Regions from separate parts of the Streptomyces sp. NBC_01474 genome, predicted to be linked through region 1. Evidence: riboswitches for the same ligand, from Rfam matches in the RefSeq annotation. Region 1 holds a riboswitch; each other region holds the start of a gene.
The links. Region 1 has a riboswitch for cyclic di-AMP ahead of OG758_RS39010 (C40 family peptidase). Riboswitches for the same ligand answer to the same signal wherever they lie in the genome.

Region 1 (3,281 bases):
TCTGCGGCGGCGCACCGCCGGACCGTGTTTCATCCTGTCTCCTCGGACCTGCGGCCCGGCTCCTTCAGGCCCGGCGGATCGGTGTTCTGAGGCGACGGTAGAGGAAGTCGGCGGCGTACGCCCAAATGCGGTCCACCCACGCAGAGTTCACCGCTTCGAGCGACAGATATATGCATATCTCGGGGGATCGGCTCCACCGGCCGGGCGGGAGTGGCACTCTGGCGCGAAGCACCAGTCCGGGGGTCGCCTCGAGTCATCCGCCATGTGTCGGATTCAGGCCCCGGCGAAAAAAGGGACGACGTCGCCATGGCAGATCACCAGGAAGCATCCGTCACTCTGCCGAGCGATCCCGCCTCGGTCTTCTCGGCCCGCACATATGTCAGCGACGTACTCGCCGAATGGGGCATGCCGCGCGACGCGGAAGCCGCCGACACGGTCCGGCTCATCGTCTCCGAACTCGCCACGAACGCCGTGATGCACACCCGTGGACAGTCGCCCGTCTTCAAGGTCGACATGCAGCTGGAGCGCGACGAACACCTGCGCATCGGTGTCACGGACAGCCACCCGTGCTACCCGAAGCGGCTCCCGGCCGCCGTCCAGCAGGACAACGGGCGCGGCATGGTGATCATCCGCTGGCTGACCGCCGAGTGCGGCGGAAGCCTGTCGGTCAGGCCCACCCCCGAAGGCGGCAAGACCGTATGGATCGCCCTGCCGTGGACGGTCCCTGTCCAACAGGTGTGAAGGCCGGCGGGCGTGCAGGCCAACAGGTGTGAAGGCCGGCAGGTATGAAGGCGGCTACGGGGACGGTGTGTCCGTCTCCTCCTGCGCCCGCGTGAGCGAGCGCCGCACCAGACGCGGCAGCACACCCCACAGGCCCACACAGACCGCGAACGTGCCGGCTCCCGCCGCGATCCCCGCCGCCCGCCCCGCCGTGACGTCCACGACGAGCAGCACGGACCCGGTCAGGGCGAGCACCAGAACGCTCAGGCCGGCCGTGGCGAGCCGCGAGGACATCTGCACGATCTGAGGCTTGGCGCCGCGCCGGAACAGCGCGCGGTGCAGCGCCGCGGGCGCCGTGAACAGCGCGGCGGCGAGCACCGCGAGCAGCAGCGTCGCGATGTAGGTCGCGCGCTGCACGGCGTCCAGCGACGGGAACCGCGGAGTGAACGCCAGCGTCAGCAGGAACGCGAAGAGGATCTGCACGCCCGTCTGGGTGACCCTCAGTTCCTGGAGCAGCTCGCCGAAGTTCCGGTCCGCGCGCTCCAGCGGCGTCTCGTGCCGGTCCTGGCCGCCGCTCGGCGGGCCCGGGCGTGGGGCGTCCTCGTCGCAAGCCCTTCGGTCCTCGTCCATACGACCACGAGTACCCCATCGCGCGGTTCCGAGGCGGGCGGGCGTGAGCACGCTCCGGCGCCTGACGGGTCCCCCGGGCGCCCGGGGGACCCGTCAGACGGCGCTAGCGCACGCGCCCGTACCAGACGCTCCTCGTCCAGATCCGCTCGAGCCGCACCACGGCACCGGTCTTCGGCGAGTGCCAGATCTTTCCCTTCCCGGCGTAGATGCCGACGTGGTAGACGCCGCGGCCCGAGTGGAAGAAGACCAGGTCACCGCGTTTTCGATGGGACGCGGAGACATGGCGGGTCTTGTTGTACTGCTGGGCGGCGGTGCGGGGCAGTTTCTTGCCCGCGGCCTTGAACGAGTAGAGCGTCAGGCCCGAGCAGTCGAATGTGTGCGGCCCAGTGGCGCCCCACCGGTAGGGGCTTCCCCTCTTGGAGGCCGCGATCTGGAGTGCTTTCGTCGCCGGTGGCGCGGCTTCCGCTTCGGGGGCGGCTCCGGGGACCAGCAGGCTGCCACCCGCTACGGCGAGCGTGAGGGCCGAGGCGGTTCCGGCCCGGGCGAGCAGCGACGGGACACGATTGAGCGCAGTCATGCGCAACCCTTCGTCAGCCGCCTGTGAAGGATGACCTGTCGGATTCGGGCTGGCGAAGTTGCCCGGCCGCGATGTGCGGCTTCACCCCAAGGGCCGGCCCGGAAAACAGCTCCGGCGGCCCGTCGTGCTCGGGTCCTCCACTCCTGCCGATCCACTCCTGTCGACCTGGCATCCGTACGGCGGCAGGACTCGGCGTCCGCACGGACCGCCCCGCCGCGGCGGCGGGGGCTTGTCGTCGGAAGGGATCTTCACGCACGAACGGCGCGAACGCAGCGCCGAATCGGCGTTAAGTGAGTGTCCTCACGACTGGCCTGTTCGGGTGGACAGCGCACCTTTCCACCCTGGTGCAGGGGTCCCGACGACGCCCGCACCAGCAGCGGAAGGCGGAATCTCTGATTCCGCGTAGGCGTTCCGCGCAACTTTTCCGGTTCGCAAGTGCTAGTACCGGCTACTCCGTATGTGGGTACCTCTTCTGGTCCGTTTCGGCTCGGGTCCGGACGGTTCGCCTCGACCGCTCCAGTCTCGAATGCACCGTCAATTGACCGGCTCCGGCGGAACTGTGACCCGTTGTGACCTCCTTTCTCCGTCCAGGACCCGCAAAGCCCGAGCCAGCGTCGTCGCGTGGACCTCGCTCTCGCCCCGCTGATGCATGAGCGTCAGGGCGTCCCTGAGGGCCGTCGCCCTGCCGACGAGCGCTTGCGCAGCGCGCAGTCCGCCATACGTGTGGTCGCTCCGGGCCGGGTTGATCCTGCCGAGCAGATCGACCACCTCCAGATAGCGGTCGAGGAGTTCGCACTCGGCGCGCGTCAGCGCGGGCAGCGGGGGCAGTTCGGGCGGCAGCATCGCCGGCTCACCTGGCGCCGGGGGCCGAACCGGACGTCTTGCGGTTGTCGATGACCCGGTCCACGAGCCCGTACTCCACGGCGTCCTGGGCCCGGAGGATCGTGTCCCGCTCGATGTCGGCGGCGATGCGCTCGCGGTTCTGCCCGGTGTGCCGCGCGAGCAGTTCCTCCAGCTGGGCGCGCATACGCACCAGTTCACGGGCCTGGATCTCCAGGTCGCTCGGCTGGCCCTGCGCGGGCTCGGGCAGCCCCGGCTGATGGATCACCACGCGCGCGCCGGGCAGCATGGCCCGCTTCCCCGGTGTCCCGGCCGCCAGGAGCACGGCGGCGGCGGAGGCGGCCTGCCCGAGGCACACGGTCTCGACCTCGCAGCTGACGAACCGGATCGTGTCGTAGATCGCCATCATCGCGCTGAACGAGCCGCCGGGGGAGTTGATGTACAGCGAGATGTCCCGGTCCGGCGCGGCGTACTCGAGGTGCATGAACTGCGCCATCACGTCGTTCGCGGAGGT
Region 2 (3,281 bases), 1.2 Mb from region 1:
GGACGCCTGGCCGGACCTCTACCGTCAGGTCATGGCCGCCGACATCCTCGTACTGGCCGGCCCGATCTGGCTGGGCGACAACAGCTCCGTGACGAAACAGGTGATCGAACGCCTCTATGCCTGTTCCAGTCTTCTCAACGACGCAGGACAGTACGCCTATTACGGCCGCGTCGGCGGCTGCCTGATCACCGGCAACGAGGACGGCGTCAAACACTGCGCAATGAATGTCCTCTACAGCCTGCAACACCTGGGGTACACCATCCCTCCCCAGGCCGACGCCGGATGGATCGGTGAGGCCGGCCCCGGCCCCTCCTACCTCGACCCGAGCTCCGGCGGCCCCGAGAACGACTTCACCAACCGCAACACCGCGTTCATGACCTGGAACCTGCTGCACCTGGCCCGGGCATTGAAAGATCTCGGTGGCATCCCCGCCTACGGCAACCAGCGCACCGCCTGGGACGCCGGCTGCCGCCACGACTACGAAAACCCGGAACACCGGTAGCGGTACCCGCAGGAAAGCGGGCCGCCTCGCCCCGGCGTCGGTCAGATGCCGTGCACGCCGCGAACGCCCGCCCACTCCGGCACCAGCCGCCCGCGTCCCGTCAGCTCCCCGCACAACCGGACCCGAGGCAGCGGCCCGGCCCACGACTCACCACAACGCGGCGGTGCCTGCCTCAAATCAGGAACACGCCGCTCCCATAAGCCCGTTCGCGCTCGCGTCCAGCACGCCTTCGCTCGAATTCAGGTCTCAAATATCCCGCGTGACTGGTGAATCGCCGTCATGTTTCATGCGCCCGAGTAACTTCCTCTATTACTGCGCTTCTTCGCGGCACACCTTCACTCGTCAGTCGGCAGAGATTTTCAGCAGGCTCCTCCGGATCCGAGCAGAGGCTTTCACTGACATACCGGTGACGATCCGCAACTGACTTCCCATCACATTCAGGCCTCTTCTGAACTCGCGCACATCCTGAGCCCCGCAAGATTTCCAGGTGCACCATCGGAGCCCTCGCCCACCCGGCCCTCGGGTATCCCGCGACCCCAACAGGTCGGCAGGAAGTGCACTCCGATGACGGAGCCCGTCGGCCTCACCTCGGTCGACCCTCAGCCGAACCGCACAAGGTCACGTTCAGGCACCATCCCGATCGAGGCTTGCTCATGAACCGTGCGGCGGGGACGCCCATCGGGCCGCGTGATCGGGTCGACATTGACGCCAATATGCCCCTTTAGGTAGCAAACTCAACGCGGCGCTATGTCCGTTTTCATAGTAAAAACCATCTTTTAAACATTATTGGCGCCGTAAGAGGAGTTACACCTATCTTGCAGGGGATTCAGGCGAAATACCGCACCCTCATACGTGATGGGGTGGCATTCCAACCTGCATCCCATTCAGTGAACCGCGTCACACGAACAGACGCGGGCCCCGAGCTCTGCTGATGCCCTGCTTCCCTTCTGCGCGAAGAAGATTGGGCTTTTCGATCAAAGATGGCGGCGTGTCCTGGTCGCCGCACACAGGGCTCTCACATTTCGCGATCACAATTCCGGTCTTGTTCCGTCCGCGCTTTCTCGCCTAATGTCACCGTCAATCCGGATGGAACGCCGAATCCTGCCGCTGTCCGGAATCCCTCCCACCCACTCGGTTACGTACGGCAGGAGCGGGGGACCCAGGTAAGCCGCCGATCCGGTTTGCGGAACGGCTCGGGGTGAAGTCGCACTCATAGTGCGACCGGACATCTCCTGTCCGAACCCGACAGCTCACCTCGCAGGCGACGGAGAGGAATTCGTCATGCCCTCAAAGGGAAAGCACCGCCGCCTCAAGTCCATCTCGCTCACCCGGGGACTCGCCGCCGCAGGCACGGGCGCGGCTGTGCTCGCTCTCCCGGTGCTCGGCGCGACCAACGCCAGCGCGGAGCAGGCCGCCCCGGCCGCAAAGAGCGCCGCGGCCCCCACGACGTATGTCGTCGCCGCGGGCGACACCCTCAGCAAGATCGCCCGAGAGCACTCTCTGAGCGGCGGCTGGAAGAAGCTGTACCAGGACAACCGAGCCGCCGTCGGTGACAACCCGGGGCTGATACACCCCGGCATCAAGCTCACGCTCGGCGAGAAGAGCCCCACCAAGCCCGTAGCCACCAGGGCATCCGCCGAGCGGGCCGACCGCTCCGAGGTCCGGACCACGCTCGCCGCTGCCCCGGCGAAGAAGTCCTACACCAACGACCTCGACGGCTGGATCAAGGAGTCGCTCGACATCATGGCCCAGCACAACATTCCCGGCTCCTACGAGGGCATCCACCGCAACATCATGCGTGAGTCCTCCGGCAACCCCCTGGCCATCAACAACTGGGACTCCAACGCTGTCGCAGGAACCCCGTCCAAGGGGCTCCTGCAGGTCATCGACCCCACGTTCAAGGCTTACCACGTGCCCGGCACCTCGATGAACAGCTACGACCCGGTCGCCAACATCACTGCCGCCTGCAACTACGCGGCCGACAAGTACGGCTCGATCGACAACGTGAACGGCGCGTACTGACAGTCGCTTTGGGTTCCGCACCGGCTCAGCGCGGAGGACACCGCAGTCCACTCGGCCTGAACGGAAGCCCAGCAACCGCCAGTTGAAGCGCATCGATGATGTGTGGCCCTGAAGTCCCGCGTGTACGAAGGGACTTCAGGGCCCAGTTGCGTCCTGCTCAACCCCTTGCGCGCCGTCACCCCCGTGCATATCCTCCCCGCGAATCGAAGCGCTTCGACACCGTGGAGAAACAGCATGGCAGACCCACACCCGGTCATCCCCGGGTTCCACCCGGACCCCAGCGTCTGCCGCGTCGGCGACGACTACTACCTCGCGTGCTCGAGCTTCGAGTACGTGCCCGGGGTGCCGCTCTTCCACAGTCGCGACCTGGTGCACTGGCGGCAGATCGGCAACGTCCTCGACCGGCCCGGCCAGCTGCGGCTGCCCTGGGACACACCCTCCTCGGCCGGGATCTACGCGCCGACGCTGCGCCACCACGACGGCCGCTTCTGGCTCATCACCACCAATGTGAGCGAGGGCGGCGGCAACCTGCTCGTCTCCGCCACTGACCCGGCGGGCCCCTGGTCCGACCCGGTCCCACTGCCCGGCGTCCCCGGCATCGACCCGGATCTCGCCTGGGACGAGGACGGCGCGTGCTGGGTCACGGTCGCCGGCATCTCCCAGGTCCGTATCGACCCGTACACCGGCGAGACGTTCGGCGAGCCGCGCCCGCTGTGGTCCGGAACACCGGGCGCCAAGGCCCCGGAGGCGCCGCACC
Region 3 (3,281 bases), 2.8 Mb from region 1:
GGAGATCGCCAAGGCGAAGAAGAAGCCCGCCGAGGCGCGCGCGGTCATCCAGATCGGCATCGTCATCGGCGGCGCCGACGGCGACTTCGACAAGACCGAGCAGGCCGTCGTCCGCGAGGCCTGCCTGATGCTCGACCTGCCGCCGCACGAGTTCGATCTGTAGGGGGATACACCGAAGGCCCGGAACCATTGGTTCCGGGCCTTCGGCCTTCAGTAGCGGGGACAGGATTTGAACCTGCGACCTCTGGGTTATGAGCCCAGCGAGCTACCGAGCTGCTCCACCCCGCGTCGGTAAACACGACTCTACGCCATTGCGGCGACAGAACGCGAATCGGTTGCCCGGAGTTCCGTGATCCGCCGCCTGGGACCCCTTTCACCCGGTCGGTCCCACCAGGTCGCCCGCCGTCTGTCCGGGGTGAACCCTGGGGTGGGGCCCGATGACGTGCGCAGACGCGGGACCGACGCGGACGGTGGCGGGAGACGAGTGGTGGGGCAGCGAGGAGGACACGGGCGAGAGGCGGAGCAGGGCCTGTCCCGGGCCCGGTTCTTCGTACGTCTGGTGACCGTGCTGCTCATCGTCGCCGGGGCGGTCTACGACTACGTCACGCCGTCGACGTTCACCGGCGTGCCCCTGTTCACCGCCGCCCCGCTCGTCGCGGCCCCGTTCTTCTCGCCCCGCGGCACTCTCCTGACCGGCCTCGCGACCGTCGCCGTCGTACTCGGGGTGCATCTCAGATACACCCGCAGTTACGACAGTGACGCCATCACCGAACTCGTCACGGTCGCCACCGTCGCCGTACTCGCCTGTGTCATGAACCGCGTCGTGCGGCGCGGCAGCGAGCAGCTCACCTCTGTGCGCCAGATCGCCGAGGCGGCCCAGCGCGCCGTCCTGCCCGAGCCCGCCGAGCGCATCGGCGGCCTGGAGATCGCGGCCCGCTACGAGGCCGCCCAGGAGGGGGCCTTCATCGGGGGCGATCTGTACGCGGTGCAGGACACCCCGCACGGTGTGCGGCTCGTCGTGGGCGACGTACGCGGGAAGGGCATGGGCGCGGTGGCCGCCGTGGCCGTCGTCATCGGCGCCTTCCGGGAGGCGGCCGAGCAGGAGGCGACCCTGGAGGCGGTCGCGCAGCGCCTGGAGCGGGCGCTCGCGCGGGAGGGGCTGCGGCGCAACGGCCTCGACGAGTTCGAGGGCTTCACCACGGCCGTGCTCGCCGAGATCCCGCACGGCAACGGCCTCGTACGCGTCATCAACCGCGGCCACCCGGAACCCCTGCTCCTGGGCGGCGACGGGGCGCTCAAGGTCCTGTCGGCTCCGGAGCCCGCGCTGCCGCTCGGGATGGGGGACCTCGGCACCTGGCCCGACCGGGCGTCCGAGACGGAGTTCCCGAGCGGGGCGACGCTGCTGCTCCACACCGACGGTCTCTCGGAGGCGCGCGACGCGCAGGGCACCTTCTACGACCCGGCGGCCCGGCTCGCGGGGCGGATGTTCTCGGGGCCCGATCCGCTGCTGGCCGCGCTCACCGCCGAGGTCCGACGGCACACCGGGGGCGGCACGACGGACGACATGGCGCTGCTCGCGGTGAGGCGGCCGTGAAGCAGCCGTGAAGCAGCGGTGAGCACCGTCATCACCTTACGTAGTCGAACGGCGTCGCTGTGCATAACATTTGACAAACCGTCAGATGAACGGCGCGTTCCGGTGACGGGTCAACTCGCCCGATTCCGCCCGCTCGTGCCCCGTTAAGTCCAGGCCAAAGGCGTTAACGATCAGTCGGAACGGCTTGGAATCGGGCCCCGGTGTCTATTAACGTTCGATAACGCAGCGCGGTCGTCCCAGCCGTCACAAGAGATGGCTCCGTGCGCACGCGCCTAATCCCGCAAGGGAGCCGGGGAACCACCAACTTGGGGTGAATCGGACGTCTTTCCTTGCGGAAGGCGTCGGTAGGAGACCTTCCTGCTCCGAACCCGTCAGCTAACCCGGTAGGCGAGAAGGAAGGAAAGGAGCGCGCCCCAGTGGCGTCCAACCGGCCTGCCCCAGAGTTCTCCTATGCGCCGATCGACGAAGAGTTCGGCGAAACGGACGAGCGGACCTGGGAGGAGTGGAATCCCACCGAGGAGTCCGTCCGTCCCGTACGCGGCAGGCACCGCGTAGCCAAGCAGCGCGGCGGTCTCGCGCGCAGCTCCACTGTTCTCGGTGTCGGTGTGATCGCGGCCGTCGGCGCGGGCGGCATCGCCACCGCGCAGGGCGGCAAGCCTCCCGTACACATCTCGATGCCCGACCTCTCGGCCGTCAAGGACTCGCTGCCCGACGCCAAGTCCCTGCCCGGCGTGGGCGCGCTGATATCCGATGTCTCCGGAGATGACGACGAGTCCGGCGCCGACGCGACCCCGCTGACCGGCGCCGGCATCACCACCGCGGACGCCCAGCAGGGCACGACCGCCGGCGAGGCCCTGCGCGCCCGCATCATGCAGCAGGCCGAGCAGCAGCAGGACCAGGCCGCCGACGCCGAGGCCGCGGCCGCCGAGGAGGCCGCCGCGAAGAAGGCCGCCGAGGACGCCGCCAAGGAGCAGGACGCCGCCAAGGCCAAGGCCGCCGCCGACAAGAAGGCGGCGGAGGAGGCCGCGAAGAAGAAGGCCGAGGCCGAGCGCCTCGCCAAGCTCGCCAAGAGCTTCACGCTGCCGGTCGCCTCCTACACGATCACCGGCACCTTCGGTCAGCCCGGCTCGATGTGGTCCTCCGGCTACCACACGGGTCTCGACTTCGCCGCTCCGACGGGTACGCCGCTGAAGGCGATCCACTCCGGCACCGTCAAGGAGGCCGGCTGGGCGGGCGCGTACGGCTACCGCACCGTCCTGGAGCTGCCGGACGGCACCGAGCTCTGGTACTGCCACCAGTCGTCCCTCAACGTCAGCGCGGGCCAGAAGGTGACCAGCGGCGACGTCATCGGCCGGGTCGGCGCCACCGGCAACGTGACAGGGCCGCACCTCCACCTGGAGGTCCACCCCGGCGGCCAGGCGACCGGGGTCGACCCCGCGCCGTGGCTGCGCTCCAACGGCCTGACGATCTGAGGCTCGTAACCCTCCGAACCCCGGTGGTCCTGACGGCAACCCCCCGACGTCAGGGCTGCCGGTTCGCCGTGCCCGGAATATCTTGATCCATATCGGTGTTGTGACAGGCCATGACTTCTCTTCGCAAGCTCGGCTCGTCAGACCTCGAGGTGTTCCCGCTCGCCCTCGGCGGCAATGTGTTCGGCTGGACCTCCGACGAGGCGCAGTCCTTCGCC

Region 2: it holds a riboswitch for cyclic di-AMP, as region 1 does, so the genes downstream of both, OG758_RS44605 (transglycosylase SLT domain-containing protein) here and OG758_RS39010 (C40 family peptidase) in region 1, are expected to answer to the same signal.
Region 3: it holds a riboswitch for cyclic di-AMP, as region 1 does, so the genes downstream of both, OG758_RS26610 (M23 family metallopeptidase) here and OG758_RS39010 (C40 family peptidase) in region 1, are expected to answer to the same signal.

What each region holds. Positions count from the first base shown of each region.
Region 1 covers NZ_CP109449.1:8,534,632-8,537,912, forward strand. Annotated here, with positions in the region: gene OG758_RS38995 (helix-turn-helix domain-containing protein) at 1-33, opposite strand, end outside; gene OG758_RS39000 (ATP-binding protein) at 307-741, shown strand; gene OG758_RS39005 (DUF6328 family protein) at 796-1,350, opposite strand; gene OG758_RS39010 (C40 family peptidase) at 1,454-1,927, opposite strand; cyclic di-AMP (ydaO/yuaA leader) riboswitch at 1,931-2,108, opposite strand; gene OG758_RS39015 (hypothetical protein) at 2,462-2,770, opposite strand; gene OG758_RS39020 (ATP-dependent Clp protease proteolytic subunit) at 2,778-3,281, opposite strand, start outside.
Region 2 covers NZ_CP109449.1:9,753,821-9,757,101, reverse strand. Annotated here, with positions in the region: gene OG758_RS44610 (flavodoxin family protein) at 1-502, shown strand, start outside; cyclic di-AMP (ydaO/yuaA leader) riboswitch at 1,617-1,781, shown strand; gene OG758_RS44605 (transglycosylase SLT domain-containing protein) at 1,784-2,524, shown strand; gene OG758_RS44600 (glycoside hydrolase family 43 protein) at 2,759-3,281, shown strand, end outside.
Region 3 covers NZ_CP109449.1:5,784,040-5,787,320, forward strand. Annotated here, with positions in the region: gene OG758_RS26595 (tellurite resistance TerB family protein) at 1-163, shown strand, start outside; tRNA gene OG758_RS26600 (tRNA-Met) at 215-288, opposite strand; gene OG758_RS26605 (PP2C family protein-serine/threonine phosphatase) at 488-1,594, shown strand; cyclic di-AMP (ydaO/yuaA leader) riboswitch at 1,854-1,999, shown strand; gene OG758_RS26610 (M23 family metallopeptidase) at 2,011-3,066, shown strand; gene OG758_RS26615 (aldo/keto reductase) at 3,177-3,281, shown strand, end outside.